Regions from separate parts of the Butyrivibrio sp. AE2005 genome, predicted to be linked through region 2. Evidence: predicted binding sites of a transcription regulator. Region 2 holds the regulator's gene; the other holds the start of a gene.
The links. The regulator HrcA, encoded in region 2, represses chaperone genes, less so after heat shock. The targets are predictions, from matches to a motif close to TGTTAGCACTCNNNNNNNNNGAGTGCTAACA.

Region 1: a site for HrcA is predicted at 1,660-1,690, ahead of DL92_RS0104960 (Hsp20/alpha crystallin family protein). Genes of this name have one in related genera too.

What each region holds. Positions count from the first base shown of each region.
Region 1 is NZ_JMMD01000004.1:67,930-76,754, reverse strand. It holds gene DL92_RS0104970 (flavin reductase family protein) at 1-247, opposite strand, end outside; gene DL92_RS0104965 (YbaK/EbsC family protein) at 275-754, opposite strand; gene DL92_RS0104960 (Hsp20/alpha crystallin family protein) at 1,080-1,529, opposite strand; gene DL92_RS0104955 (HD domain-containing protein) at 1,986-2,759, opposite strand; gene DL92_RS20975 (hypothetical protein) at 2,861-3,016, opposite strand; gene DL92_RS0104945 (2-thiouracil desulfurase family protein) at 3,024-3,443, opposite strand; gene DL92_RS0104940 (ATP-binding protein) at 3,581-5,002, opposite strand; gene DL92_RS0104930 (MerR family transcriptional regulator) at 5,434-6,159, opposite strand; gene DL92_RS18275 (hypothetical protein) at 6,215-6,433, opposite strand; gene DL92_RS0104915 (hypothetical protein) at 7,099-8,061, shown strand; gene DL92_RS0104910 (hypothetical protein) at 8,052-8,804, shown strand.
Region 2 is NZ_KK366043.1:66,937-90,440, forward strand. It holds gene DL92_RS0116120 (DUF603 domain-containing protein) at 81-878, opposite strand; gene DL92_RS0116125 (hypothetical protein) at 2,189-2,791, shown strand; gene DL92_RS0116130 (helix-turn-helix domain-containing protein) at 2,816-3,046, shown strand; gene DL92_RS0116135 (ABC transporter ATP-binding protein) at 3,058-3,972, shown strand; gene DL92_RS0116140 (ABC transporter permease) at 3,957-4,682, shown strand; gene DL92_RS0116145 (ABC transporter permease) at 4,691-5,401, shown strand; gene hrcA (heat-inducible transcriptional repressor HrcA) at 5,941-6,975, shown strand; gene grpE (nucleotide exchange factor GrpE) at 6,995-7,684, shown strand; gene dnaK (molecular chaperone DnaK) at 7,766-9,646, shown strand; gene dnaJ (molecular chaperone DnaJ) at 9,748-10,929, shown strand; gene prmA (50S ribosomal protein L11 methyltransferase) at 11,196-12,233, shown strand; gene DL92_RS0116175 (RsmE family RNA methyltransferase) at 12,233-12,985, shown strand; gene DL92_RS0116180 (cysteine desulfurase family protein) at 12,989-14,146, shown strand; gene thiI (tRNA uracil 4-sulfurtransferase ThiI) at 14,170-15,372, shown strand; gene DL92_RS0116190 (HPr family phosphocarrier protein) at 15,447-15,677, opposite strand; gene mtaB (tRNA (N(6)-L-threonylcarbamoyladenosine(37)-C(2))-methylthiotransferase MtaB) at 15,732-17,084, shown strand; gene DL92_RS0116200 (IreB family regulatory phosphoprotein) at 17,192-17,467, shown strand; gene ruvX (Holliday junction resolvase RuvX) at 17,484-17,906, shown strand; gene DL92_RS0116210 (DUF1292 domain-containing protein) at 17,919-18,182, shown strand; gene DL92_RS0116215 (ribonuclease J) at 18,241-19,920, shown strand; gene DL92_RS20530 (endolytic transglycosylase MltG) at 19,964-20,503, shown strand; gene DL92_RS0116225 (O-methyltransferase) at 20,496-21,137, shown strand; gene DL92_RS0116230 (peptidase U32 family protein) at 21,154-22,395, shown strand; gene DL92_RS0116235 (glutamine synthetase III family protein) at 22,475-23,504, shown strand, end outside.

The DNA.
Region 1 (8,825 bases), on a different contig from region 2:
CTATACCGACATAATCGCTTGGAATCACCTGCTCTTCTGTAGCAAGGCTTACTGTGAAAGCTCCTCTCTTTGCGAGATTGTCAGTAGTCTTGTGTTCAGACAAACTGATCGATATTTCTTTAAAATCAGTGGTTATGCCCCAGGCAGCATTCATAGCATTCGGCACTCCATTCTCATCATATGTTGCAATGATAAGCACCGGCTGCGGGTACATAAGTGGTTTTGCTCCAAAATTAACTCTGCTCATCTGCTTCCTCCTTTAACACAAGTTCTTTTACTCAGTATCTTCCCATCCCTTGCATACATCGCACCAGCCTTCGGCACCTGTAACCGCTTCGAGCTCTGAAGGTGTAATCCTGACGGAAGTAAACTCATTTCCTCCTGCCGGATGGACATATTCAAAACGCTTCATGGAAACGTCAAGCCAGATGGGGATATCATCAGCTATAGCAAAAGGACATACTCCTCCCGGCTGAAATCCCGTAATACTCTCCACCTGATCTCTGGGGACCATGTGAGGTTTAGTATGAAATAGTGTCTTGAACTTCGAACTGTTAACTCTTCCATCGCCTGCCATTACCACAATTACAGGTTTTTCATCAACAACAAAAGACAACGTCTTGGCAATCTCCGGCTCGGTACAGCCTATCTGCTGTGCGGCATGTTCCACCGTATCAATCGTTTCTGCATGCTCTGTAAGCCTGTCACCAAGGTTGTTGGAGATAAGAAACTCTTTTACCTTTTCATTAACCATTTCTACTCACCCCTCACATTTATTTAGGAAAAGAAAAATATCTACGCTACCATTATATCGCTATCCACGCGCTTTTTGCGTAAACATTTACCTATTGCCGGTGATAGCCGGAAGTTATAGCGCCTACTGCTTCCATGCAGTCCGGGCACATCTCATTTCCATATACTTTTAACATATTAAAGCATACTTCATGATCGAGAAGTCCTTCTGTCTCAGCCGTAAGAACTGTTGCTGTAGATTTAATACGAACACGCGCACTAAAAACAAAGGCCCTCCGCCATTCATAATGATGAACAGCGGAGGGCGAGATGTGATTATTATGTTGTTAGCCTTCAATGGCTATAAGGTTCTTTTCAGGGATTTTTTCCATTGCCTTTTTAGGAATGGTAAGTTTCAAAACTCCATGTCTGTAGGTGGCCTCAATGTCTTCTTTCTGAACATTCTCACCAACGTAGAAGCTTCTTGTCATTGATCCCGCGTACCTTTCCTGTCTGATGAGTTTTCCTTTCTTGTCATTCTCATCCTTATCAAGGCCTTTGGCGGCATTGATGGTAAGATAGCCTTCATCCAGCTCTACAGTGATCTCTTCTTTCTTGAAACCGGGAATATCAATTACTACTTCGTAGTTGTCATCTTTTTCCCTGACATCGGTCTTCATCATCCTGCCGGCTCTTCTTCCGTAGAGCTTCTTCTCCATGTTGTCGAATTCCTTAAGTTCTGGGAATCCAAACAGGTCATCCATAAATTTTTCTTCGAAAATACTAGGTACTAACATAATTCTTACCTCCTTTGCACATAGACAATTTTTTTGAATATGAGCATTGGGACGGAGGGTTCGGATCATTGGAACGTTAAGTCCTAACGGTCTTCTCTGTTCCTTTGTTCTACTTATGGTATAACACCACAATTAGCACTCGTCAATAGAGAGTGCTAATCTGATTAAAAAAGGCTTATTTCCATAAAAGAAAAAGCAGCGGAAACACTGATGTTTACGTCACTCTTTTATCTAGCACATATTAAAATGATTAAAAAAAGCTCAATCCGTTCACACACGATTTTCACGGGTAACATAAATATGACCAACGCCAAAAATGATTCCGAATACTATCAGTAGGAAATCTCTTCCTTACTCCTTTGCTAATAACTTTAATCCGGCGATTCCGACTACAATTAGAATAACACATATGACCTGTGGAACTGACAGTTTCTCATGAAAAAGAAAAATCACAAATTAGCAGCCACCGCCGTAAAACATCTCCAATTCTTCACGGGTATCCTTCAGAGCCTTCAATGTCCGCTCATTCCTTGAAGGAAAGTCAAACATTCTATAAATGTAACCCTGCTCCTTTGCTATCTCCCAGCTTTTTGGATATACCAATTCAAAAGCAAGAGCTATATGTCCGATCAAGTGCTCTGCGGGGGAATCCATCACGTCACGGTTTACTGCATGATGCTCCCTTACCTGATCCATGACTTTTTCAGAGACACCTGATGATAACAGCTCATCTTCAGAAACGTTGTATATCTCTTCCATAGGCGTCTCTACATTTACTCTTAATATATCAACCTTATCTGCGTCTCGTAAAATATTGCAGAAGATAAGAGTTTTTCCGACAACTGCTTCATCGATTCTGTATTTGTTATGCTGTCTTATGACTTTTTCCATCATCTCGTCAAAAGACCTGTCATCACAATAATTCAAGATGAGGTGCTCATCTCCAAATAAAAGATCCGCTCCAAACTCTGCATGATCTACTGATTCTGAATCTATGAAAGTGTTATATCTTTTTACCTGCTCAAATCTTCCTATATCATGGAGCATTCCTGAAAGCCATGCAAGCTCTATATCCTCATCAGATAAGCCAATTGACTTTGCAATCTCTTCACAAATATCTGCTACACGGTATGTATGGGCTATTTTTAGAGCAATCTTAGGATCCTCCGGATCATAATTCCTTGTATAGGAGGCAAACTGCTCCCTGACTTTTCTTCTGTCTATCTGCATAAATCATTATCTTTCTTATGTCTATGTACTTCTCATGTTTTTCTTTTGAACAAATTTTAATATACATTGGCTTCCCCACGCAACCACTACAATTGTATGCTTCAACTCTTCTTTACCGCAAATCTAAACATATCTGCACCAAGGATTTTCACATTCAGCTTATCTGCTTCATTTTCAAGAAGCTTCACTTCCTCGTCTGTGAGTTTTGTGTTTGCTGCCGCGAATAGATCATCAACCTGGTAAGGCTTATTTTCCACATAAGCCTCAGTCCAAGTCCTCCACATCAATCATCTTTATTGAAGTTTCACTAACCTTCTGCGCAAAGACTCCCATTCCTGGGATCTTCTTTCCGGTAAAAGAACCATCGTAAACCTCTTTTACTCCGCAGCTCGGGCTTCTTGACTGAAGAATACAAACTTCAACACCTGCATCCATTATCTTATTAAAGGCCGCCTCTGCTCCGGATCTGAACTCTTTATCAACAATCTTGCCTTCTTTATTGGTAACAACTCCGTTCACTATCTCAGCAGGAACCCTTGGTGTAGGAAGACCTCCCATTACCTCAGGGCATATAGGAATCACCTCGTGCCCTTCACAGAAAGCCCTGACCTTCTCGCTGTAGTTATTCCCACCATTATATTTGCAGTTCTCACCTAAAAGGCATGCGCTAACAGCTATAACCATTACCATACATACTCCTCTAGCATTTCATTTACTGATGCCTCCACCCTCTCATCGTCCTGCCTGCTTCATATCCCTGATACCGGATGATGCGATTCCCTTTATGTGTGTTTATCGGTATTTATGTGTGCTAAAGTTTTTTATAAATATAAATCCTCAATAGTAATCTTTACTATATTTTGAATATTCTCTTTTTCAAACCATTTAGTAAATCCATTTAGCGAAAAAAGCAGGAAACATATAACATGATAATTTCCGGAAAGTAGCTTTGATCTCCGCAGAAGAGTTTCATATATTTCCTCATCTATCTTCTCATTCTTAAACTTGCATTCTCCTATAACCGCAGTCTTATCTACAGAAGAAATGCCAACCACGTCAATATCCGCCGATTGTGTAAACTTCCGTCCTTCATCATCTATGATCTGTTCCACTCCCCACCAGGTGCCTGTCTGAGTCAGGAAGGAACCGTATGCACCCTGTATTCCTTTCTCTAACGTATAATAACGGCACATTTCTTCAAAAACAGATCCCATATATGAATGGATCTGCGGTTTGACAACCTTTTTATAGTATGAATCACCCTGTCCCATTTCAATTACACTTATCGCTTTGGGGATAAACTGATACCAGAATTTAAACATATGATCTTTTAGCACATACTGGGTTTTCTTCTTATTTTTTTCCTCCGTTATACAGTTCTTTTTCTCCACCAGGCCGACAGCGATCAGCTTCTCAAGGGAATATAAAACGGTGGTATCCTTCTCGTGTACTTTGGAAGCTATATTATTTAATGCATTTTCACCGGAAGCCACCTGCTCGATTATGTTGTTTACCAATGTCACATCTGAAAACTCCTGAATGAGGAGATTTCTGGTTTCGTCAAACAAATATCCATCCACATTAAAGAAAAGTCTTATAATATTTTCATCAAGACTCTTCCCTGCATCAAAAAGCGAAAGATATTTTGCCACGCCTCCGGTAACTCCATAACAGATTGCTTTTTCTTCTGCAGAATATTCAGGAACAAACAAAGCCGAATCCCTGTAATTAAATGCCTCCAGTTTTATCTGTGAATCACGCCTCCCGAAGATCGGACTTTTTTTACTGAGCACCTCTTTTTCCATAAAACTCAAGGCAGAGCCGCAAAGTATTATCATCATATTCTTATGGGTCCACTGTGTATCAATGTACTTTTGAAGAACTGATAAAAGTGCTTCATCCTTCTCTGCCCAATACGGCAACTCATCGATCACAAGGATTGTCTTGTGGTCATCCGGCGTCTTATTGGTAATAATGTCAAATACACTTTCTATCGAAGAAAATGTTGCCGAGCTCATAGCAGGATCCAGAACATCCAATACCTGCTTTGAAAACAATTCAAGATTTCTTTCTGCGCCAACCTTTGTAGCAGTATAAAAAATAACGTTTTTTCCTTTGATAAACTCCTTGATCAAGGTTGACTTGCCAACCCTCCGCCGTCCATATATGATAGTCATTCCAAAATCTTTCTTATCATACACATCTTTTAAGGCTTTCAACTCCCGCTCTCTTCCTACAAACATCTATCTACCCTCGTTATCATTTTCGTTCAGTTGTTTTTTATTCAATTCATTTTTAATAAAAACTTCTTGAATATAATTTACTGCTTTCTGATATTTTTTTCAAGATTTTTATTAAAGCATTTTGGCCGAAGCCGACAGGGAAGAATAGTCCTTCCCTGTGAGCAACTCCTTTGGAATCTCTACAGATGCATATTGTTCCGCTTGCGCGCCGTAAAAATAAAGCGCCAGGCTCACAACCTCTTTCGAAGTCATGATCTGACGCTCATCATTGCCGGTATTCTTTTGCAAAAGAAAATGGACTCGGCGGCTCGGGTGTTTTTTGTTTTCCCGTTCGCTTTGTCCATTGTAAATATAACACACCTATTTTGAAAAAAGAATACTCAAAACCTACCACTTTCCTACCAAAAACCTACTTTTTTCAAAAATTTGTATCATCCGCAGTAGATCTGTATCGCCCGGTGAGTAAATTCAGCAGTTCCTTCTCCGCCCATCTTATTAATGTTCTCGGTGAATTCTCCGCCACCGGCATACATCTTACCAAGCCCGGAAAGAATCTCATTAGAACACTTATAAAAATGCTCGGTAATAAAGCTCTGCAGCTTCCTTACCTGATCCTGTACTTCTGCAGAGGCAGGATCCTGATCCTTCATAGCTCCGAACTCTTCAAAGATTTTCATAAAATCGGCCATCATACTTTTTTCTTCGCTCTTTGACCGCTTACCGTTCTTCTCTTCGAATTCCTTATATTCCGGAGTATTGCCCCACCGTTCTTTTGCACGCTTAGCGTATTCGTCTAATTTGCTTGAATCAAATACTGTAAAATCCAAATGTCTCACTCCTCTCAGTTTTAAACCACGGCACATACTGATCAAATTTTCGATATGTTCCTTCTTTAATTCAAGAAGTTCTATCTGCTGGTCAAGTGCCAATCTCTTGTCAAAATCAGATCTGGTTACGATATCCTTGATATCCTTAAGCGGAAACTCAAGCTCACGAAACAGTAAAATCTGCTGAAGTCTCTCCAGCGCCGCATCGTCATACAGCCTGTATCCGGACTCGGTATACTCCGCCGGTTTTAAGAGTCCTATCTTATCGTAATACTGCAGCGTGCGTATACTCACTCCTGTCAGCTTACTCACTTCATTTACTGTCTTCATGGCTATCATCTCCTTCACGTGTGATTACATCATAAACTATTACGTTGCGTCATAGTCAAGCAAAAAATATATAATTCTGCAAAAAAAGATCGGCATCAAATCCATTTCTGAATTCTTTGCCGATCCTCTGCTTTTCCTTCTTTCGATTGTAGGTCTTTCCGCTCGGTACGCTCCTTGTCACGGGATTAAGTTCTCCCCAGGTGCGTCTCTGCTTTGCGTGATACTCGCGCTGCGCCTTCTTACTTCGCTTATCCAGCGAAACATACTTGTTCATGACTGTTACCTCCATAGTATATTGGGTTGCCCATCCATTATATCGGATGCGCAACTGTCTGTCATTATATCTGCGGATCCTCCTTGCATCGGAGTTTTAACTTCCAATTGAACTAAGTCGCTGCGCGACGGCCTGCCAAGGCTGTGGCGCAGCGTTTCTTTTACTCAAAAAGCAGTAGATAGTGAAACTATGATGATGTATGTTTAAGTTACCACACAAAAACCGAACATTACCAAGACCACTACTACTGCCATGAAAAGCGTATCATTTATCATTACTTCATACAAGCACTTTCATTGGGAACGTCCGCCTCCATGGTTAGGGTAACTTTCAGATTACTACTAACTATGGAGGTTTTTATGTACGAAGAAATTCTAACAAAAATTGAAAAGGAATGCGAAATAAGAAACCTTTCGCCAAGAACGTGTTTTATCTATAAGTTTCATACTTATCTGATTGGTCGTTCAGATTTATCCCAGGTTTCTTTAAATTATTCAGTTTTCAAATTTTTTCCTTAGTCTAATTATACTTATTACGCTTATATGATGCCACTTTCACTCACAATCAGCTTGATTCAAGTTGCCAATACCAGATAATTGCATTATAATTACAAATAAATAAACTATTACAATTTGAATGTAAAGGATTATATAGGTGTAATTATTATGTTTGAAAAAGAATTAGAAAAAGCTTTTGGCTTGGATTTTAAAGTTTCAGACAAATTACAAAAAACAGGTCTTCCCAGATATATGGCATCAGGAAGAGATATCTACATGGCAGAATCAGACGGTTTTGTTTTCTATATCATTAAAATTTCAAAAGCTGTTGATAGCAGGGTATTATCTAAGGAGATGGCACTTTACGAAGAAAATTTCCACGCTCCTGTCGCTTTTTTATTTAACGAACTTACCAAGAATAACAGAAACGCTTATATAAAACACCATATTCCTTTTATATTGGTACCGACACAGATTTATCTTCCATTTTTAGGAATGCTTTTTAGCAAGAAGCTTTCTGCATCAGAAAGAAAAGAATCGCTCCCGTTATCTGCCAACGCACAGAAAATTCTTTTTTACCTTATATACAATAAAAAAGAACAGTATTCGAAACAGCATCTTGCAACCACTCTTGATATTGATCCGGTCTATGTTACCAGAGGTACAAAAGAACTTGTATCAAGAGCCCTGATTACAGAAGTAAAGAATGGACGCAATATAGTGGTTGAACGAAAATATGATTCCAAAGAATTATTTGATATGTGTAGCACGGCACTCATTAATCCCATAGACAAAGTGATATTTGTAAAAAAGACAAATCTAGTTTCATGTCTTCCAAAATCATTTGACTATGCACTATCAGAAATCAGTATGTTGAACCCACCATCTGTGGAATCCTATGCTTGCTATAAAAAGGACAAAAAAGTTGAGCTTTTTGAAATTGTCGATGAACCAGAGTGGGAAGATTCTGATAAAATATGCAGAGTTGAGCTTTGGAAATATAATCCAAGTCAGCTAAGCAAAAATGCTTTGGTTGATGAGCTTTCATTGTATTGCTCATTAAAAGATACAAAAGATCCCCGAGTAGAGGGAGAACTAGAAAAAATGTTGGAGGACTTTAAGTGGCAGTAATTGGTATAGAAGAATTTGCAAGGCATTTCGCCGGTTATGAAGATTGTTATACTATCATAGGCGGTGCTGCATGCGAGATATTGATGTCTCAGACACCCAGAGATTTCAGAGCAACAAAAGATATTGATATGATCATCCTTTTTGAAGATAAGTTCAAAGAATTTGCCGAATTATTCTGGAACTACATTAAAGAAGGCGGTTATACATATGGATGGAAAAGCAACGATGAACCACACTTTTACAGATTCACCAATCCTAAAGAAGGATATCCCAAACAGATAGAACTTTTTTCAAGAAAACCAAATTACCACTTGGAAGCTGCAACCACTATTGTTCCTATCCATATTGATGAAGATGTCTCTTCACTTTCAGCCATTCTTCTCAATGATGATTTTTATGATTTTATGCTCAAAGGTCGAATTGTGATTAATGGACTAAGCGTATTAAAGACCAGTTATATCATTCCTTTCAAGATGATGGCTTGGATCAATCTTATGAGTGAAAAAGAAGAAGGCAAACACGTTAATGCAAGAGATTTAAAAAAGCATAAGAACGATGTTTTCCAATTGTTACAAATTATTCCGGAAGGAGAAACTGTTGAAGTAACCGGAGATGTTTCCGATGCCGTTGATAAATTTCTGGAAATGATCGTAAATGAAAACATAGTATTTGCTAATCTTGATATCGAAAGCGATATGGATACAGAAATAAAAGCGTTGCGGGAAATCTATATTAAAATTTGAAAAAAAATCCAAGAATCCTAT
Region 2 (23,504 bases):
GCGGCGAAATCTTGCTTACATCTTTGGTGCTCTCTGTTATGCGGGGATGGAGCTTATCGAAGCGAGTATGAGTTAAAGGTTTATTGCAAAAATTCTTTAATCATATTTTGGATTATATTTGAGCTTATAGCATTTTGAGAGGTTTCAAATGTCATAATCATGTTTTTGCCTGGGAAGAATCCGTTTTGATTGTACGCTTGGATCTTAGCTATATTTTTGTTGGAGTAAGCAATATTATCCATCATTCCGAAATGTTCCCATACTATCTCTTTTCTCTTATTTATATTAAGGCATGTAAAATCCGGGTATACTGTTCCTATCCCTTTCAGATATAAAGGATATTCATAGCGATAAGGAACACCACATTGTTCTAATGTATTGGCTATGATAAGTTCAGATTTGGAACGTACTTTAATACCCTTACCTGAGTAAAATTCAAAATCCTTCATGAATTCTGAGCTTTCGTAGGAAACAGATTCCCACTTTTTTACAAATATTTCTTCTGTATCAATAATAGGTGATACGAGTAGTTGTCTGGCCTTTGACATATGCGTATAGACGTTGTTGATTTCGGAAATATCATACGCTTTTAGAAATTTATCAAGTTCTTTTTTTAGATTGTTAAGCTTAGTTGAAACAGCATGCTCATATTTTTGCTGCGCAGTCTTTTTTAGCATATCAATCTCACAGACCTTGGCATAGGTCCGTTTTCCTGAAGCTTTGTCAACCCAATAATACTGATCATAACCGTTACTCTTGCTGACAACAATTCCTCGATCGGGTATATTCTTGAGTTTAAGTAGGTTTTTGTTGGATTTTGAGATGAGCTCGTCAAGTTCCTTTAGTTGTGCTTTCATATCTTCTTTTAAATCTTGCATAGTACCACCATTATTCTTTTTTTCATGTAAACACTGGTTATAAATTGGAAAATGCGACGATGAAATTATTGCCGCGTTGAAATATTAGAATCGGTTTGATGAAAACCGAAGAAGACTATAACTCGAAACATGACCTTATGTCAATATGGTTTGTTCATTTAAAAATATTTTTTATTCTTTTGTTTTACGTTTTTACTTTACGTCTGCTGAATGTGCAATCTGTTCATCTTGCGTTCGTTTTTAAGAGTATAGCCTAGTGCTGATGTCACCAAATAAGCCGACTTTATTACTTGTCTAAATTGTCATCTACGTTGTTGTCGTCAATCGCCGTACCGCCCGGTACGGCTCATTCCTCCGCCTAGCAGAATGACAATTTCTTCTTCGTAAAAAGGTCGAAGTATTTGATGACAGCAGCACTAGGAGATCTTTACGCGAGACGAATGGCAGAACTGAGCTTGTACACGTAGAGATAAGCGATTGTAGGAAAGGCTTTACGGGCATAGAATCCCGTAATTGACATGTACACGTAGAGGTAAGTGAATTTTGCAGCTGCTTTACGGGCACAGAATCCCGAAAAAGCGATTTGTACACGTAGAAGTAAACGAATATAGGAAAGGCTATACGGTCATAGAATTTCGGAGAGCTATTTGTGCACGTAGAAACAAGCGGATTAGGAGTGGCATTACGGGCATAGATATCCAGAATTGACATGTTCACGTAAGAATAAGCGAATAAGGGAGTGGTTCTACGGGTATAGAATCTGGAAATTAATTTATACACGTAGAGACAAATGGATGTGAGATGGATTTTACGGGTATAAAGTGTGTAAGAGAATCTGAGTAACGGAGGGGCGAAAGAGCCTATTTGTATCACAAAGCTTTTTCTTCGAAGATAAAGATATAACAAGCTTTGTAATTGAATTGCAAGATATAGCCTTTTTGCCACTCTTGCTGCTCTTTACGATAAAAAATAAAACAAACAAGATAAATATTTAATGTTTATCATTAAAAAGTTATTGACAGGTATAAAACAGGATGCTATATTATACTCATGAACAGGAAATAACCGGACGCGGTGATGGAAAGTTCATAAATTCTCGAGAAAATGCAATCAAGATAATTTGAAGTTAGATACAAACGTGAACGCACATGAAGTTGCCAAAAGAGGTTAAAGAAAAAAGTTGCTTTCACAAACGAAATAAGAAAATAAATAAGAACAAACAACAAGAATGAAAAACGGCCATGCGCCGAAATAAGACAACAAATAATAATTGAGCGCGAATATAGGGATTCGCAGATGGGAGAATAAAAATGAGAGAACAGGAAATTAAACTTGCTAATGTAAAGAAGAGCTGCAGTACAACCGGAAAAGTTGCAAAAGTACTTGGAATTCTTATGGCTGTGATTGCTGTAGTGATGCTTGTTGGCGGTATAGTGATGCTTGCCTGTAAGAACAATATCAATAGTAGTATAAAAACTGAAGAAGTGAGCGGAAAAGTAGTAGCACATGTATTCAGTGAGAACGGAACTGAACTCTTTAGTCTTGAGCAGGTTGAAGATATGGGAAAACATGGCATCTTAGGAATGTTTAACGTTGTGGGAATTCTTATGTATAAGGGTATGGCTGCGGAAGCATTTGCGGTAACTTTCTTTTCTACAGCTGTTACAATTGCTATCCTTGCCGGAATCTTCATCATAATAATGAAAGTATTTAAGCTCATTGAAAATAGTGATTCACCTTTTAGCGGAGATGTTATGAAGAAACTCAAGACAGCATTTATCATAATTACTGTTTACACATTCTTTGCAGTAGGTCTCGGAGCTGCAGCTCTTGCAGGAGTTGTATTCTGGAGCATATATTGCATCCTTGATTACGGTTATGTTCTTCAGAAAGAATCCGATGAAACTTTATAATTCCGGAAATGTGAGGTAATTGATATGGGTAAAATTATACTTAGATTAGACCGCGTCATGGCTGACAGAAAAATGTCTCTGAACGAACTGTCTGCAAAAGTTGGCGTATCAAATGTAAATCTATCCAAGATAAAAACAGGAAAGATCAGCGCTATCAGGTTTTCAACACTGGAAGCTATATGTGAAACTTTAAACTGCCAGCCGGGAGACATACTTGAGTATGATCCTGACGCGGCATCGGATGACAGTGAATAAAAAGGAAAAATATGGAAATCACTATAGAGAACTTGACTAAAAGATTTGGAGATCAAATTGCGGTAAATAATTTGTCTCTTAAGATTCCGGCAGGTAAGATATATGGTTTCATAGGTGCAAACGGCGCCGGAAAAACGACGACCATGAAGATGATGGTTGGACTTTTAAAGCCTGATTTAGGCATCGTCAGATACAACGGAAAAGAAATGAAACATCTGGATAGCAGTATAATGCAGGATGTAGGCGTGTTTATCAGTAAGCCCAATTACTATCCCAATCTGACGGCAAGAGAAAATCTTGCATATCTTCAACGAATACTTGGGAAAACTGTTGAAGAAGCAGACAGGGTTCTTAAGCTTGTGGGACTTGACGGCGTGGGCAACAAAAAGGTTTCTAAGTTTTCTTTTGGAATGAAGCAAAGACTTGGGCTTGCCATTGCCTTTCTGAATAATCCCAAGGTACTTATTCTTGATGAGCCGACTAACGGGCTCGACCCCAAAGGAATATTTGAGATTAGAGAGATGCTGGGAGAGTTGGCGCATCAAAGCGGATGTACGATTTTTATTTCCAGTCATAACATTGCCGAGATTGAGAAGCTTTCAGACAGAATTTGTATCATCGACAGAGGAAAAAAGATATTTGAAGGAAGCATTGAAGAACTCTATGAAAATGAAGGGCTGGAATATTGTATAAGGACAAATGATTCTGAAAAAACAGCAAAGCTTTTTGACAATATTGGACTTACATATGCAAGAAAAAAAGATGCATTCTTTATGGAGATGGCAAAAGAAAAAATACCTGCACTCTTAAAACTTCTTATTGATGCAAATGTTGAAGTATATGAGGTGTCGCCAAACAACAGCCTTGAAAGCATATATCTGACGCTTACCGGAAAAGGAAGAGGTGGCATATGCAGTGTCTTATAAGAGAAGAAATAAAAAAGATACAGGCTGACAAGTGCGTAACATATGTGATAACCGGCTTTGCGGTGTTATGTAACTTGATTGTAGCGGTCTTATGCAAGTTTGATGTGACTAACGAGGATGTACTTGCATTATACGGAAAAAACGGAGTGAATCTATATTTTTTCATCGGTATAAATGCGCTTGTCGGGCTCTTTTGCGCGATGTTTGTCGGATACATGATTCTGACAAAAGAATATATAAATGATACCTGGGATCTTCTGATGACAAAACTGTTTGACGGCAAGAAACTTGTTGTGGCCAAATTCATCGTATTTATGCTGTATCAGAGCATCTACATACTTTTTTCTATTGTTTTATACATTCCGATTTCAAAGCTCTTAATTCGCGCAGATATAGATTTCAGAATGCTTGGAAGTGTTCTGGTCATAGTTTTTTTCATAAATACATTCTGTTATATACTTCAATACTGTATTCAACTATATGTCAAAAACTTCCCCATAGCCGTTGTGTCAGGACTTCTGCTTGTCTACATTCTCGGACCGATCAGAGAAATCGTACATATTGCAAATTACATCGGAACGGTTGCCGGAACGTACGCATTTGAATCCGGAAATGTATATAATGCAAAGTTCCTTGCTACATCCTCATTACTGAATATTGCAATCGGCGCTACTTTTGTATATATAAGTGGGAAAAAGTTCTACTCATAGGAGGGAACATGGATTATTTAAGATTTGAACTAAGAAAAATTAAAGGTTCCGGGATACTCGTAATCGGAGTTGTTCTGACAATCCTGTCTGTTTTGTTTCAGGGATATTTGGGGCTCATGGTAAAAGAAATAACATGCGATATCATACATGTTACTGCGATGGATCTTTTTTCGACCCTTATTTTCCCTATATTTATATCAGTTGTGGTTTCGGAGAGCTTCTCTATAGAAGAGACAAATTGTGGAATCGCAAATTCTTATTTCACTAATATTTCAATAAATAAGATCTATACGATGAAACTTTTGACTGTCAGACTTATAAATCTTTTCTATTTCATATTGGCAGCTGCGATAACCATGATATTTGTTGCCCTAAAAGGCGGAAATCCCTTGCTTACACTGTTAAAAGAGTGGAAGTGGATTGTTCTCTCGGTGCTGACTATTTTTTCACTGATAAATATCGTTGGCTTGATAATAATATTGTTCAAAAGCCGCCTCTGCTCAATGCTGATATCAGTCATAGCGACCATCTTTGCCAGCATCCTTAACCCGCTGGGAATTTCCTGGCTCAACCCATGGTATGGCTTCGAACACGCTCTTTTTTACAGGGGACTTAGCCCTATTGCCATAACCTACATGATAACCCTTTTTGTATTAAGTGAATTTCTTATAAAAAAGAAAATCCAAGTAATTCCCAACCTTCTGGAAAGCATGGTCTAATCATTATTTCAAATTATGTCGTTCAGGAATCTATACATTCTTGAACATGAAGTTCAAGAATGCATCAACCAAGCCAATTAAAATCGACTTCGTCGATGGGGCTTGGTTGACTCTTGAATCACTTTTTCACGAAATCTGCAGCAAGTGCGGATTTCTGTAGTTTCATCTAAGATATCATATACTATAAAGAAGCACTTTATTTAGTAGTGGTTTTCCATAACCAGCCGGGACTTGAAGGCATATGTTCGAAAATGTGCAGATCTCGGACGAGCAAGATGATTTTCAAATTTTCTTGGAAAATTATGAAAATCACTGCGCAGCCGAACACAAGCATTTTTGAACATATGCCTTCAAGTCCCAGCGTCATGTAAGCCACCACTTTATATACTTTTTAGAAAAGGTATGTTGACATTAATGGTCCGGAGTGATAATTTATGATACAGAAGATGTTAGCACTCAAGTCAAGTGAGTGCTAACACATAAGAAAACAGTTACCGTCCAATGAATTTAACCGGTGAATACATAGGAAGGTGGACACTTTGGAATTAGACGAGAGAAAAAGAAAAATACTTCATGCGATAGTCAGAAATTACCTTGAGACAGGCGAACCTGTGGGAAGCCGTACAATTTCCAAGTATACGGATCTTAATCTTAGTTCCGCTACTATAAGAAATGAGATGGCGGACCTCGAAGAGATGGGGCTTATTATTCAGCCGCATACATCGGCGGGACGTATTCCTTCAGATCAGGGTTACCGCGTCTATGTAGACGAGATGCTTCGTGACAAAGAGCAGGAAGTAGAGAATATGAAGGAGATGCTTCTTGATAAAGAAGAGAAGCTTGAGACGCTCCTTAAGAAAGTTGCCAAGACACTTGCCGTTGATACCAACTACGCAACGATGATCTCGGCACCACAGATCAGAAAGAACAAACTTAAATTCATACAGATATCAAAGGTCGATGAGGAACACCTTCTTGCAACCATAGTAATAGAGGGCAATGTCATCAAGAACAAGTTTATAAATGTAGAGGAAATGCTTGATGACGCCACGATGCTTAAGCTCAACATCTTGCTTAATACAAGATTGGACGGCCTTGCGGTTGAAGATATTAACCTCGGACTTATAGCGGCGGTTAAGCAGGAAGCCGGAATACACAGTGAGATCATAGGAAACGTCATTGATGCTGCGGCAGAGTCAATCACGGCGGATGACGATCTTCAGATATATACAAGCGGAACGATGAACATCTTCAAGTATCCGGAACTTACGGACAGTGCCAAAGCGAGTGAGCTGATAAGCACGTTTGAGGATGCCAAAGATCTTAACAGTATCGTTGAGAACACGCTCTCTGCTGATGAAGAAGAGACAGGCATTCAGGTCTATATAGGAAACGAAACTCCGGTTCAGGCGATGAAGGATTGCAGCGTTGTTACCGCAACATACGAACTTGGTGACGGAATGAAAGGTACCGTCGGAATAATCGGCCCTAAGCGAATGGACTACGACAAAGTTATTTCGACACTTAAGAATATGAGATACGCTCTTGATGAACTTTATAGGAAAAAGAGCTAGATGAGGAGGCAAAGTTAAATTGAGCAGTACAGATAAGAAAAAAGTTCACGATAAACCTGCTAAGGAAGTAAACGAGCAGGAGAAGGAAGTTCTCGAAGAGATCATGGAAGAGCTTGAAGAGGAAGCCAAGGAGAATAAGGAGGCTGCTGAAAAAGCCGAAGCCGAGGCAGAAGCTTCTGAAGAGGAAGCTTCCGCGGAAGAAAATGAAGAAACTTCCGAAGAAGAATCAGGAGATAAGAAGAAAGGTCTTTTTAATAAAAAAGAAAAAAAGGACCCTCTCAAAGAAAAAATTGATGAACTAAATGACAGACTTATAAGACAGGTTGCTGAGTTTGATAATTTCAGAAAAAGAACTGACAAAGAAAAAGCCCAGATGTTTGAGCAGGGCCAGGGAAGCATTCTCGAGAAGCTTCTCCCTGTAATAGATAATTTTGAGCGAGGACTTCAGGCGGTTCCCGAAGATGAGAAAGACGGAGCCTTTGCAGACGGTATGAACAAGATCTATAAACAGCTTATGAAGCAGATGGAAGATCTTGGAGTAACCCCGATTGAAGCTGTGGGAAAAGAATTCGATCCCAACTTCCACAACGCGGTTATGCAGGTGGAAAGCGAGGAATATGAATCCGGAATTGTTGCACAGGAACTTCAAAAGGGATATATGTTCCACGACACCGTGCTCAGACACAGCATGGTTGGTGTTACCCAGTGAGTGGTATAGAAAAAAACAAATCAATATCACTGTATATCAATACGTAAATAATTCAATTTTTATAACGGAGGAAAAGTAGAAATGAGTAAAATTATCGGTATCGACTTAGGTACAACAAATAGCTGCGTAGCAGTTATGGAAGGCGGAAAGCCTACTGTTATCGCTAATGCAGAGGGAGCCAGAACAACACCTTCAATCGTTGCTTTCACAAAGAATGGCGAGAGAATAGTTGGTGAACCCGCTAAGCGTCAGGCAGTTACAAATGCAGACAATACAATCTCTTCAATCAAGAGAGATATGGGTACAGACAACGGTCGTACCATTGATGGAAAAAAGTACTCTCCTCAGCAGATTTCAGCTATGATCCTTCAGAAGCTCAAAGCTGATGCAGAGCAGTACCTCGGCGAAAAAGTTTCAGAAGCTGTAATCACAGTTCCCGCATATTTCAATGACGCACAGCGTCAGGCTACAAAGGACGCAGGTAAGATCGCAGGTCTTGAGGTTAAGAGAATCATCAACGAGCCTACAGCAGCTGCACTTGCATACGGACTTGATAACGAGAAAGAGCAGAAGATTATGGTTTATGACCTTGGTGGTGGTACATTCGACGTATCAATCATCGAGATCGGTGACGGTGTCATCGAAGTTCTTTCTACAAACGGTGATACACACCTTGGTGGTGATGACTTCGACCAGGCAATCATCAACTGGATGGTTCAGGACTTCAAGAGCAAAGAGGGTGTTGACCTTTCAGGCGATAAGATGGCTATGCAGAGACTTAAAGAAGCTGCAGAGAAGGCTAAGAAAGAGCTTTCTTCATCAACAACAACAAATATCAACCTTCCTTTCATTTCAGCAGGCGCTGATGGCCCTAAGCACTTCGATGTAGATCTTACAAGAGCTAAATTTGAAGAGCTTATCCACGACCTTGTTGAGAGAACAGCAATCCCTGTTCAGAACGCTATGAAAGATGCAGGTCTTACAAATTCAGATATCGGAAAAGTTCTCCTTGTAGGTGGATCAACTCGTGTTCCTTGCGTAGTTGAGAAAGTTAAGCAGCTTACAGGCCAGGAGCCTTCAAAGAACCTTAACCCTGATGAGTGCGTAGCTATCGGTGCTTCTATCCAGGGTGGTAAGCTCGCAGGAGATGCAGGCGCAGGCGATATCCTTCTTCTTGACGTAACACCTCTTTCACTTTCAATCGAGACAATGGGTGGTGTTGCTACAAGACTTATCGAGCGTAACACAACTATTCCTACAAAGAAGAGCCAGGTATTCTCAACAGCAGCTGACAACCAGACAGCCGTTGACATCAACGTTCTTCAGGGTGAGAGACAGTTCGCTAAGGACAATAAGTCACTCGGACAGTTCAGACTTGACGGAATCCCTCCGGCAATGAGAGGAGTTCCTCAGATCGAGGTAACATTCGATATCGATGCAAACGGTATCGTTAACGTATCTGCTAAGGATCTTGGAACAGGAAAAGAGCAGCACATCACAATTACAGCCGGATCAAACATGTCTGATGAGGATATCGATAAGGCTGTTAAGGAGGCTCAGGAATATGAAGCACAGGATAAGAAGCGTAAAGAAGGAATTGATGCGCGTAACGATGCTGATTCATTTGTATTCCAGACTGAGAAAGCTCTTCAGGAAGTTGGCGACAAGATAGATGCATCTCAGAAGCAGGTAGTTGAGGATGACATCAAGACTCTTAAGGAAACACTTGAGAGCACAAAGGATAAAGAACTTTCAGACAGCGAGATCGATGCTCTTAAGAACCAGAAAGAGAAGCTTATGACTGATGCTCAGGCACTCTTTGCTAAGATGTATGAAGGTGCTCAGGCAGCAGGTGCAGGCCCTGATATGGGTGCAGCAGGCGCAGGCCCTGACATGAGCGGAGCTTCAAATGCAGCTGATAACAACGACAACGTTGTTGACGGCGACTACAGAGAAGTATAATAAGTTTTACGATAAAGTTTCTGATAGCCAGACGAATATTCGCCTGGCTATTCGGAGCATTTCGAAACAGAGAGAAAATTTGATGATATTTGAGGAGTGTTATGGCAGAGCAAAAGCGTGACTACTATGAGGTTCTCGGAGTAAGTAAGAGTGCCTCGGATGATGAGATTAAAAAAGCATATCGTGTACTTGCTAAAAAATATCATCCTGATATGAATCCCGGAGACTCAGCTGCGGCAGAGAAGTTCAAAGAAGCTTCGGAAGCGTATGCTGTACTTAGTGATCCTGAGAAAAAGAGACAGTACGATCAGTTCGGTCATGCTGCATTCGAAGGGGGATCCGGCGGATTCGGAGGATTTGATTTTAACGGTGCTGACTTTGGAGATATTTTCGGAGACATATTCGGCGATTTCTTCGGGGGCGGAAGGTCACGTGGCGGCGCAAGAAGCGGCCCTTCCAAGGGCGCCAATCTGCGTGCCAGTGTAAGGATCACTTTCCTTGAGGCTGTATTTGGCTGCGAGAAAGAGCTTGAACTTACAATAAAAGATCCCTGCCCGACATGTCACGGAACAGGTGCTAAGCCCGGAACTACAGCGCAAACATGCCCTAAGTGCGGAGGAAAAGGACAGATCGTATATACCCAGCAGTCTTTCTTTGGCACGGTAAGAAATGTTCAGACATGTCCTGAGTGCGGCGGAACAGGTAAGGTTATCAAGGATAAGTGTACAGATTGCCACGGAACAGGATATATCGCAAGCAGAAAGAAAATTCAGGTTACAATTCCTGCAGGTATAGATAACGGACAGAGCGTAAGAATCCGTGATAAGGGTGAACCCGGAGTAAACGGCGGACCGAGAGGAGATCTTCTTGTTGAAGTTATCATCTCAGATCATCCTATATTCCAGAGAGAGGGATATGACATCTACTCTATGGTTCCTGTATCATTTGCGGTTGCAACTCTCGGAGGAACGGTTCTTATCGATACCGTTGACGGTAAGGTTGCGTATGACGTTAAGGCAGGAACTCAGACAGATACAAGAGTCAGACTTCGCGGAAAAGGTGTTCCTTCACTCAGAGATAAGACAATTCGCGGTGATCACTATGTAACACTTGTTGTTCAGGTTCCCGAGAAAATCTCGAAAGAAGCGAAAGACATTCTTAAGAAATTTGATGAGCTCACAGGTGATTCTCTTACAGCGGCCGAGCGCATGATGGATTCCAAGGACAAGGATCCCGGAAATGACGGCCCCGGTGGTAAGAAGAAGAAATCATTCTGGAAATAAATTTTCCTTATGTTTTAAAGTATGGTATACTTCCGTAGTTAGAAATAGCTACGGAAGTTTTTGTGATATAGGAGTCATAAGTCGGAAATGCGTGCATGCTTGCATGAGTAGCATTTCGACTTTATGACCCGAACAGAAATGAGGAAATAGCAATTTACGAAGTAAATTAGCGTTTTCCGAATTTCTGTAGAATTGCGAGAATGGCGTATGCCATGAAGCAATTCGTATATCACAAAATATTTACAATTATATATAGGTGAAAAAATATGAAATGGATGCGTTTTAGAGTTCGTACAAACGAAGAGGCAGAAGATATCATAATCAGTTACCTTGAAGACATTGGTCTTGAAGGCGCGCAGATAGAGGATAACGCACCTTTGACTGCATCTGATAAAGAGCAGATGTTTATTGACGCGCCGGAACTTGAGCCTGATGAAAAAGAAACAGGTATAGAAGAGGGAATCGCTTATCTCAATTTCTTTTTGGAAATCGATGATAATGACATGCTTACGGTTGAGTATCCCGATGATAACGGCGAGTACGTAAAGGTTAAGAAAACTCCCGATGAGATGCTTGAAAAGATAAAGGAAAAGCTTGCTGAACTCAGAGCTTTTACAGATATCGGTGACGGAACAATATCGGTTGATGTTACGGAAGACATTGACTGGATCAACAATTGGAAGCAGTATTTTCATAAGTTTTATATAGATGATGTTCTTATTATCCCTTCATGGGAGAAAGAAACCGATGAGGATAAAGAAAAGGCTGAGATGGTTCTTCACATAGATCCCGGAACAGCTTTTGGAACAGGAATGCATGAAACTACCCAGCTCTGCATCAGAATGCTCAGAAAGTACGTTACACCTGAGACGGAACTTTTAGATGTAGGAACGGGAAGCGGAGTTCTTTCCATTCTTTCTCTTATGTTCGGTGCAAAGCACGCTGTCGGAACAGATCTTGATGAATGTGCCGTTCCCGCGGTAAAAGAAAATATGGAGAACAACAACATAAGTCCCGATAAGTTTGACATGATGATTGGAAATATCATAGATGATAAAGAGATACAGGATAAAGTCGGCTATGATAAGTATGACATCGTTGTTGCGAATATACTGGCAAATGTACTTGTTCCTCTGACTCCCGTTATATTGAATCAGCTTAAGAGCGGCGGAATATATATTACATCGGGAATCATCAATACCAAAGAGGAAGAAGTAAAAAAAGCACATCTTGATGCGGGTCTTGAGATACTTGAGATTCATCATCAGGGAGACTGGGTTTCTATCACATCGAGGAAAAACTGATGTATCATTTTTTTGTTGAAAGCGCGCAGGTGAGCCCCAATCTTAAACGCGTGGATATAGTCGGATCCGATTACAATCACATCGCCAATGTCCTTAGGATGAAAGTGGGTGAGCAGTTTTCCGTAAGTATCAAAGAGGAAAACGACGGCCGCGAGCTCTTTTACGAGATTGAAGAAATAAATAAGACAAGCGTTGTGGGAAAGCTTTGCTTTGTTGAGGAAGTGGGGAATGAACTTCCGTCAAAGATCTATCTTTTCCAGGGGCTTCCTAAGGTCGACAAAATGGAGCTCATCATTCAGAAGGCTGTTGAACTCGGAGCTTTTGAGATTATACCTATGTCTACAAAAAGGTGTATAGTAAAGATTGATGCAAAAAAAGCTGAGTCAAAAGTTAAGAGATGGCAGGCAATCGCGGAAGCGGCAGCCAAGCAGAGTAAGAGAGCGGTCATTCCCGCTGTAAAAGAACCGATGACAATGAAGCAGGCAATAGAGTATGCAAAAGAACTCGATGTAAAGCTCATACCCTATGAACTTGCAGAGCATATAGATGAAACCAAAAAGATAATCGAGGGTATTAAGCCCGGTGAAAACATTGCTGTATTTATCGGACCTGAGGGCGGATTTTCCGAAGAGGAAGTGGCGCTTGCAAAAGAAAACGGCGTTCTTCCGATAACTTTGGGAAAAAGAATTCTTAGGACAGAGACAGCAGGTTTTACGATTATTTCATGGCTTATGTATCATTTAGAAGGATGAGAAATGGAAGCATATTTGGATAACTCGGCTACAACAAGGGCGTTTGATGAAGTTGCGGATCTTGTAGCCAAGGTAATGAAAGAAGAATACGGAAATCCCTCAAGTGTCCATCACATGGGACTTGTTTCGGGAGAGAGACTTGCTCAGGCGAGGGAAACTATTGCGGCAACGCTTAAAGTTGACAGCAATGAGATAGTTTTTACATCAGGCGGAACAGAGTCTGATAACTTTGCGATAATAGGTGCCGCGAGAGCCAATAAATGGCGCGGAAAGCACATCATCACAACATCAATCGAGCATCCTGCGGTACTTGTAACAATGGAGTACCTTCAGAAAGAGGGATTTGAGATAACTTATCTTCCTGTAGATCACGAAGGAAAGGTAAGCCTTGATGATCTTAAGGCTGCAATAAGGGAAGACACAATTCTTGTGTCTATGATGTTTGTAAATAACGAGATCGGAACGATTGAACCGGTTGCGGAAGCGGGAGAGCTTATTAAAGCTATAAACAAAGATATTGTTTTTCATGTTGATGCGGTTCAGGCATATGGAAAGGTTCAGATTCGTCCCAGAGCAATGAATATAGATCTGATGTCTGTGAGCGGTCACAAGATACACGGACCAAAGGGCGTAGGATTTTTATACATCAAAAAAGGAACCAAGATCGTGCCTATATGCTACGGCGGCGGTCAGCAAAAGGGCATGAGATCGGGAACTGAGAATGTGCCGGGAATTGCAGGACTTGCCCTTGCGGCAAAGATGTGCCATGATGATTTCAAAAATCGAATCGAGAAGTTATATGAACTTAAGAAGTATCTCATAGATTCGCTCAATGAGAGAATCACGGATATAAAGATAAACGGACCTTCCTGTGGAGATGGGGCGCCGCACATTGTGAGCCTTTCAATAAAAGGTCTTGCGGCTGAGACGGTTCTAAATATGCTTAGCAGTAAGAAAATATATGTATCTGCGGGAAGCGCATGCTCATCAAATAATCCGCATGTGTCAGATACACTTGTTGCGGTCGGAGTAGAACGAGAACTTCTTGAATCTACGATAAGAATAAGCATGTCTCTTATGACAACCAAGGAGGAAATTGATTTCTTTCTTGATACACTTTGCTCGCAGGTTGAGAATATGCGAATGTTTTATAGACATTGATGTCCTAAGAAAGAGGAAAAGATATGCAGTATCATGCTTTTGTAATTAAATACGCCGAGATCGGCGTTAAGGGAAAAAACAGATATATCTTTGAGGAAGCTCTCGTTAAGCAGATTAAGAGAGTTCTTTCAAAGTGTGACGGTGAGTTTGAGGTTTCAAGAGTTGCGGGAAGAATGTACATTGAGGCCAAGGACTTTGATTTCGATGAGACAGTCGGACAGCTTAAGACTGTATTTGGTGTTACGGGAATCTGTCCGGCGGTTTCGATTGAAAGAGACGGCGAGAACAATCTTCCTGATGTCGACGGAGTTGCGAAGGCTGTAATAGATTTTGTCGACGGAGTTTATCCTGTAAAAAACAAGACATTTAAAGTTAAAGTAAGAAGAGTTGATAAGAGTTATCCCATGGACTCTATGGAACTTGCCGCAGAACTCGGTGCAAGAATCCTTGATGCGTACAGCGAGATGAAGGTTGACGTGCATAATCCCGATATTCTTATCAATGTAGAGCTCAGAGAGAAGCTCAACATCTTTTCTGAAGTTATCCCGGGACCAGGAGGAATGCCGATTGGAACCGCAGGAAAGGCAATGCTTCTTTTGTCGGGAGGAATTGACTCACCTGTAGCAGGATATATGATCGCAAAAAGAGGTGTTGATATTGAGGCTGTTTATTTCAACGCTCCTCCTTATACAAGTGAGAAGGCTAAGCAGAAAGTTATCGATCTTGCAGGCGTTATCGCAAAGTACACAGGCAGAGTAAAGCTTCATGTCATCAACTTTACAGATATACAGATGTATATTTACAAGCAGTGTCCTCATGATGAACTTACTATTATCATGAGAAGATATATGATGAGAATCGCCGATACACTTGCTCAGAACTCAGGATGCATGGGACTTGTAACAGGTGAGAGTATAGGACAGGTTGCTTCACAGACTATGCAGAGTCTTATGTGCACGGGAGAAGTTGTTACCGATATTCCTGTTTACAGACCTCTTATTGCTTTTGATAAGCAGGATATTGTGGATATCTCATACAAGATTGACGCTTATGAGACATCTATTCTTCCATACGAGGATTGCTGCACGATCTTTGTTGCTAAGCATCCCGTTACAAAGCCAAGGGCAGATATTATCAGAAAACATGAAGAGAATCTCAGTGAAAAGATTGATGAACTCGTGAAGACTGCGCTTGAGACAGATGAAGTTATTGTGATTGAGAAGTAAGTGCTCTGCGCAAAAAAAGGTCATCCCATAAGGGATGACCTGAATAATCTTTTTTGGGGATCTGATGTTTTTTATCAGATCAAATAAGGTTTTAAGATATCGAGAACTTCGTCTGCACCGTCCTCAGCGTGGATATTAAGGTCGATCGGCTTAGAAAGGTCGAGTGAAAAAATACCCATAATAGACTTAGCATCGATAACATATCTTCCCGAAACGAGATCGAAGTCATAATCAAACTTTGTGATGTCGTTTACGAAGGATTTTACCTTGTCGATTGAATTAAGTGAAATCTTAACGGTCTTCATTGCGCAAATACCTCCTTCTTTTCTTTATAGTAAACGTAGAAAGTGTAAAAGTCAATGCAAAAAAACATCAGAAACCTAAAGATTGCATTGCATAATCTTGGGTGTAAAGTAAATAACTATGAAATGGATGTTATGGCCCAGAAAATCAAGGAAGCGGGCGGCATAATCGTGCCTTTTGGAGAGAAGGCTGACATCTATATTATCAATACATGTACGGTCACAAATATCGCCGACAGAAAGTCCAGACAGATGCTTCATAAGGCAAAAAAAGAGAACCCCGATTCTGTTGTCGTGGCGGTCGGATGTTATGTTGAGACAGGTATTGAAGGTGTCAAAAAAGATGAATGCATAGACCTTGCGGTCGGTAATAACAAGAAGTCAGAGATAGTCGAGATCCTTGATGAATTTTTGGAGATCAAGAACGAGACTGATGACAAGACTCTTGGCGGAACATCCATAATAGATATAAATAAAACTTCCGAATATGAAGACATGACTCTAAACGAACTTCCCGGAAGAACAAGGGCGTATATCAAGATTCAGGACGGATGCAATCAGTTCTGTACTTACTGCGTTATCCCATATGCGAGAGGCAGAATACGCAGCAGAGATATGGAAGAGATTCTTTCCGAGATAAAGGGACTTGTACAGAAGGGCTGCAAAGAAGTGGTTCTTACCGGAATCCACATAAGTTCATACGGAGTTGATAAAGGACAATCGGCTGTAATAGATCTTGTGGAAAAGATAAATGACATCGAAGGTCTTGAGAGAGTAAGATTAAGCTCTTTGGAACCGAGGATCATAACAAAAGAAAATGCCAAAAGACTTGGTGCACTTGATAAGCTCTGTCCTCATTTCCATCTTTCGCTTCAGAGCGGATCTGATTCTGTTCTTAAGAGAATGAACAGGCATTATACGGCAGCAGATTTTAAGAACGGAGTGGAGTATCTTCGAGAAGTTTTCGGGGATCCTGCGATAACAACCGATATTATTGTCGGCTTTCCGGGCGAGACAGAGGAAGAATTTGAAGAGTGCAGAAAATTTGTGGAAGACATTAACTTCTACGAAATACATGTCTTTAAGTATTCGCCGAGAAAAGGCACGGTTGCTGCCGGAATGAAGGAACAGCTCACTGACAGGCAGAAGAGTGAGAGAAGTGATGTACTTCTGGATCTTACAAAAGCACAGTCAAAGAGCTACCGAGAAGGGTTCATTGGCAAAGAACTTTCGGTTCTCTGGGAAGATACCGAAGAGATAAATAAGATTACATATGTTATCGGTCATACTGACAGGTATGTCAGAGTTGCGGTTCCCGAGAGCGAAGCAAACGCTTATGGTGCGATAAGCGGTGAGATTTCCAAGGTGATTCCGAGAAGATTTCTGAATACCGATACATTGCTTATTTGAATACAGTAGTGTAATATTAAGATATATAGTGAAATATCAGAATTTAAGCGGCCGGTTTATGGCAGCTTCAAAATATAAAATTTTTTATGATGAATGGAGATAAAAATATGGCAGAACAGAATTTGGGTAACACTCAGTTTTTTAAAGTCGAAGCTGATCCTGATACGGGTGTTAAAAAAGTTCTTTCGGTTGTTTATGATGCCCTGCTTGAGAAAGGATACAATCCGGTTAATCAGATCGTAGGTTACATTATGTCAGGCGATCCGACTTATATCACAAGCCATAAGGGAGCAAGAAGCCTTATTATGAAGGTTGAGCGTGATGAACTTGTGGAAGAGATGCTTACAGAGTATATCAAGAGCAACGAGTGGGCAAGAAAATAATAAGAGAGTAGTATCAATGCGAATAATGGGTCTTGATTACGGATCTCGAACTGTAGGGGTGGCTTTGAGTGATGAGCTGCTTCTTACTGCGCAGGGAAAAGAAATAATCCGTAGGAAAGAAGAAAACAAACTTAGAAGAACACTGGCACGCATAGAAGAACTCATAACCACTTACGGCGTAGAGAAGATAGTTTTGGGCCTCCCCGTCAATATGGATATGACGCCTTCTGAGCGTTCGCAGTTGTGCCTTGAATTCAAGGATAGAATAGAAAGACGTACCGATGTCCCCGTGATAATGTGGGATGAAAGACTTACAACAGTAGCAGCCGATGAGATTATGGACGAACTCGGAATAAAAGGTCGTGAAAGAAAAGAGTATGTCGATATGATCGCTGCGCAAGTTATCCTTCAGGATTATCTGGATAACAGAAAAGAATAATGGTGATTAATTTTGGAAAAGATTATATTTAGTCCCGACGGTGGTGAAGCTGTAGAGTTTTATTGCCTCGAGCAGACAGTGATAGGTGCAAAGACTTATTTACTTGTCACAGATGAAGAAGATGGTGACGGAGAGGCGCTGATTTTGCGCGACGACTCCGATATAAAAGATGAAGAAGCGGTTTATGTTATTGTAGACGACGACTTGGAACTGGATGCAGTTGCAGGTGTATTTCGTAAGCTGCTTTCTGAGGATGGCATAGATCTCGATATTTAACGGGCAAAAGGTTAATATCCGGTTCTACGCATCCGCCATAGAAGTGGAGGAATAATTATTGAGCAAGAAAAAAACTGAAAACGAGTCCAAACTGCAGATCATACCTTTGGGTGGTCTTGAGCAGATTGGAATGAATATCACTGCCTTCAGATATGAAGACAGTATTATTGTAGTGGATTGCGGTCTGTCTTTCCCTGATGACGATATGTTGGGAATCGACCTTGTAATCCCCGATGTTACTTTTTTACAGGAGAACATCGATAAGGTGAAGGGCTTTGTGATCACTCACGGCCACGAAGATCACATCGGAGCGCTTCCTTACATTTTGCATGAGCTTAATGTCCCTGTGTATGCGACAAGGCTTACAATGGGAATTATCGAGCACAAGCTCGAGGAGCATAATTTACTTAAGAGCACCAGAAGAAAAGTTGTAAAATTCGGACAGTCTATCAATCTCGGCCAGTTTAGAGTCGAGTTCATCAGAACAAATCATTCTATTGTAGATGCAGCGGCGCTTGCAATCTATTCGCCTGCTGGAACCGTGGTTCATACCGGAGATTTCAAGGTTGATTACACACCCGTCTTTGGAGATCCGATCGATCTTCAGAGATTTGCTGAGATTGGTAAAAAGGGCGTTTTGGCAATCATGTGCGATTCTACAAATGCTGAGAGACCGGGATTTACTGCTTCTGAGAAGACTGTCGGAAGAGCTTTTGACAATCTTTTTGAAGAACATGAGAATTCAAGAATAATTATCGCAACATTCGCATCCAACGTTGACAGAGTTCAGCAGATCATAAATACAGCACACAAGTGCGGAAGAAAAGTTGTTATTGAAGGCCGAAGCATGGTCAGCATCATTGATATTGCCCAGAGACTTGAGTGTCTTCAGATTCCGGATGACACACTTGTCGATATCGATAATATCAAGAACTATCCTGACAACAAGACAGTTATCATTACAACCGGAAGTCAGGGAGAGAGTATGGCTGCCCTCAGCAGAATGGCAAGCGGACAGCACAGAAAGATTTCTATCGGTGCCGGAGATACGGTTATTTTCTCATCTCATCCGATTCCGGGAAATGAGAAGGCTGTAACAAATATAATCAATGAACTTCAGATGAAGGGCGCTGATGTAATTTTCCAGGATGTACATGTTTCCGGACACGCGTGTCAGGAAGATATAAAGCTTATCTATACGCTTGTTAAGCCTAAGTATTCTATCCCTGTTCACGGTGAATACAGGCATCTTATCGCACAGAGAAAGATTGCAAAAGAACTTGGAATACCAAAAGAAAATATCTTCATATTGCATTCAGGTGATATACTTGAACTTGATGAAAATAGTGCTAAAGTAAAAGGAAAGGTTTCTGCGGGAGCAATTCTTGTTGACGGACTTGGAGTCGGAGACGTTGGAAATGTTGTCCTCAGAGACAGACAGCACCTTGCCGAGGATGGTATAGTAATAGTAGTATTCGGACTTGATAAGGCTAGCGGCCAGCTTGTTTCCGGACCGAGTATTGTTTCAAGAGGATTTGTATATGTAAGGGAGTCGGACAAGCTGATCGACGATGCAACGGATCTTGTTTTGGACGAAGTTACCGAAGCTCTTGAAAAGGGAGTGACTGACTGGGGCAAGCTTAAGAATATTGTTAAAGAAGTCCTCAGCGATTACATATGGAAGAAGACAAAGAGAAGACCCATGATAATGCCGATAATCATGGACACAAATTTCTGATACGAACGGGTTATTTGTCGTATCACTTAAGGGGAATAGCTATATGAATTCAAGAAAACTGGGATATGGAATTTTTGATTCCACAACAAAGATTGTTTTTGTAGTTGTAGTAGCGCTTATCATAATTGGAGGCGCAAAGACAGCTTATTACTACGGTTATCATCTTTTTAATCAGACAGCAGTGTATGACGGAGACGGTGACGGAGAAACAGTCAGCGTTACCATTGAAGACGGAGACGATGCCGGCGCTATAGCAGAGAAGCTTGCTGATGCAGGTCTTATAAAAGATAAGAGACTCTTTAAGATGCAGGAGAAGTTTTCTGATTGTAAAGGAAAAGAAAAAGCCGGTACATATGAGCTTAATACTAAGATGACTCCCGAAGATATGCTCAAGACAATGTCAGGCCTTGTACTTAGCGAGGATGGCAAGACATGGGTAGAAGCTACAACCGATTCGTCTTCAGGCGGAAACAAGGCATTGGAGGAAGAGGAAGATCTTGCTCCTGAGGAAGAGGAAGAGCCTGTAGAAACAGAAGGCGAAGATACCGAAGAAAGCGAAGGAGAAGAGAAAGAGAGTGATTGATCAGGATAGGATGACAGCGTTTATCAATTCGCTGGACAGAGGTAACACTCCATTTCTTGATGAACTAGAAAGAGAAGCGAAGGCCGGCGATGTCCCCATTATAAGGAAGGACACGCAGGCACTTCTTAAGTTCCTGATGGCGCAGGCAAGACCCGAGAATATTCTTGAGGTCGGCTGCGCTGTTGGCTTTTCGGCACTTTTGATGGCGGAATATTCGGGTAAAGACACCAAGATAACCACCATAGAGAAATACGAGAAGAGAATTCCCGTAGCAAAAGAGAATTTCAAAAAATACGATTCTGACAATAAAATCACACTTTTGGAGGGTGATGCGACTGAGATCTTAAAAACGCTTTCCCAAGGGTATGATTTTATTTTTATGGATGCGGCTAAAGCGCAATATATAAATTTTTTACCCGAGTGTCTGAGGATACTTAATAAGGGAGGCCTGCTCGTTTCTGATAATGTGCTTCAGGATGGCGATGTTATAGAATCAAGATTTGCTGTTACGAGGAGAGACCGCACCATTCATGCAAGAATGAGAGAGTATCTGTATGAACTGAAACACAATGATGCATTAAACACGGTTATTTTGACAGTTGGCGACGGTATGGCACTGTCTGTAAAGTTGTAAAGGTATGGAGATTAGAATGAAAAAACCGGAATTACTTATTCCCGCAAGCAGTTTGGAAGTACTTAAAACTGCGGTAATATTTGGAGCGGACGCCGTTTATATCGGCGGCGATGCCTTTGGGCTCAGAGCTAAGGCTAAGAATTTCAGCCCCGAGGAGATGAAAGAAGGAATAGAGTTCGCCCATGAGCACGGCGTGAAAGTTCATGTCACCGTGAATATTTTGGCACATAACTACGATCTTGACGGCGTTGACAAATACCTTCATGAGTTAAAAGAACTTAAGCCCGATGCGCTTATAATCGCGGATCCGGGTATATTTATGAAGGCAAGAAAAATCTGTCCCGAGATAGATATTCACGTTTCAACTCAGGCTAACAACACAAACTACGAGACATACAATTTCTGGTATGATCTTGGCGCGAAGAGAGTTGTTGCGGCAAGAGAGCTTTCGCTTAATGAGATAAAAGAGATCAAGGAGAGGATTCCTGAGGATCTTGAGATGGAGTGCTTCATTCACGGGGCTATGTGCATTTCATATTCGGGAAGATGTCTTTTGTCCAACTATTTCACAGGAAGAGATGCCAATCACGGAGCTTGCACGCATCCTTGCAGATGGAAGTATGCCGTTGTTGAGGAAAAAAGACCGGGCGAGTACCTTCCGGTATATGAGAATGACAGAGGTACTTACATCTTTAACTCCAAAGACCTGTGCATGATAGAGCATATACCTGAGCTTGTAAATGCGGGCGTTGACAGTTGCAAGATTGAGGGAAGAATGAAAACCGCTCTATATGTTGCGACTGTTGCAAGAACATACAGAAAAGCAATAGATGATTTCTTTGAATCCGAAGAGAAGTACAGGGAGAACATGCCCTGGTACAAGGAGCAGATTTCTAAGTGCACATACAGACAATTTACGACAGGCTTTTATTTCGGAAAGCCCAGCGATGAGACGCAGATCTATGACGTCAATACATATGTAAATGAGTACATCTACCTTGGAATCGTGAATGAAATCGATAACAGGGGTTATGCTAAGATTGAGCAGAGAAACAAGTTCTCTGTCGGAGATGAGATTGAGATCATGAAGCCTGACGGAACCGATGTAAAAGTTACGGTGAAGGCGATGTACAACGAGGATGGAGAGAGCGTGGAATCCTGCCCTCATCCCAAGCAGGTTTTGTATGTGGAACTTTCTGAGGCTGCGGAGAAATATGACATACTCAGAGTCCCTTCAAAAGAAAATGAGAAAAAATAATAATATTTTGGTAGTAGTTTTTGAAAAGTTGATGTAAACTTTTAAACAGTTAAATTTTGCAGTATAGAAAGGGGCACTGATGAGCAATAGGGTGAACGTAGAAGAGATATTCGGACAGAACGTTTTTACTCTTGCAAAGATGAGAGAAAGACTTCCAAAGAATGTTTACAAAGAGGTTGTTAGCGTTACGGAGCATGGCGGAGAATTATCAAAAGAATCTGCCGATGTTGTCGCAAATGCTATGAAAGAGTGGGCTGTTGAGAACGGAGCAACACATTTTACGCACTGGTTCCAGCCACTTACAGGTATTACAGCCGAGAAACATGATTCATTTGTAGGAAGCGCTGATAAAGACGGAAGGATGCTTACTTCTTTTTCAGGAAAAGAGCTGATAAAGGGTGAGCCTGATGCTTCATCTTTCCCATCAGGTGGACTCAGAGCCACATTTGAGGCAAGAGGATATACAACATGGGATATCACTTCACCTGCATTCCTTAAGGAATCCGGAGCAGGCGTTACACTTTGCATTCCCACTGCCTTTTGCTCATATACAGGAGATGCGCTTGATAAGAAGACTCCACTCCTTAGATCGATGGAGGCAATTAACAAGCAGGCACTCAGAATAGTAAGGCTTTTCGGTAATACTACAGCCACAAAAGTTAATGTATCCGTAGGACCGGAACAGGAATATTTCCTTGTTGACTGGGATAAAGCAATGAAGAGAGAGGATCTTCTTTTCACAGGAAGAACTCTTTTCGGTGCTATGCCTCCCAAGGGACAGGAGATGGAAGATCATTACTTCGGAGTTATCAGAGAAAGAGTCGGTGAGTTCATGAACGATCTCAACGTTGAGCTCTGGAAACTCGGAGTTCCCGATAAAACACAGCACAACGAGGTTGCTCCCGGACAGCATGAACTTGCACCCGTCTATGAGACAGCCAATATCGCTGTAGATCACAATCAGATCATTATGGAGACCATGAAACGTGTTGCTGAGCATCATCACATGAGATGCCTTCTTCACGAGAAGCCTTTTGCCGGTGTTAACGGTTCAGGTAAGCATGATAACTGGTCTCTTTGCACAGATGACGGTGTAAACCTTCTCGATC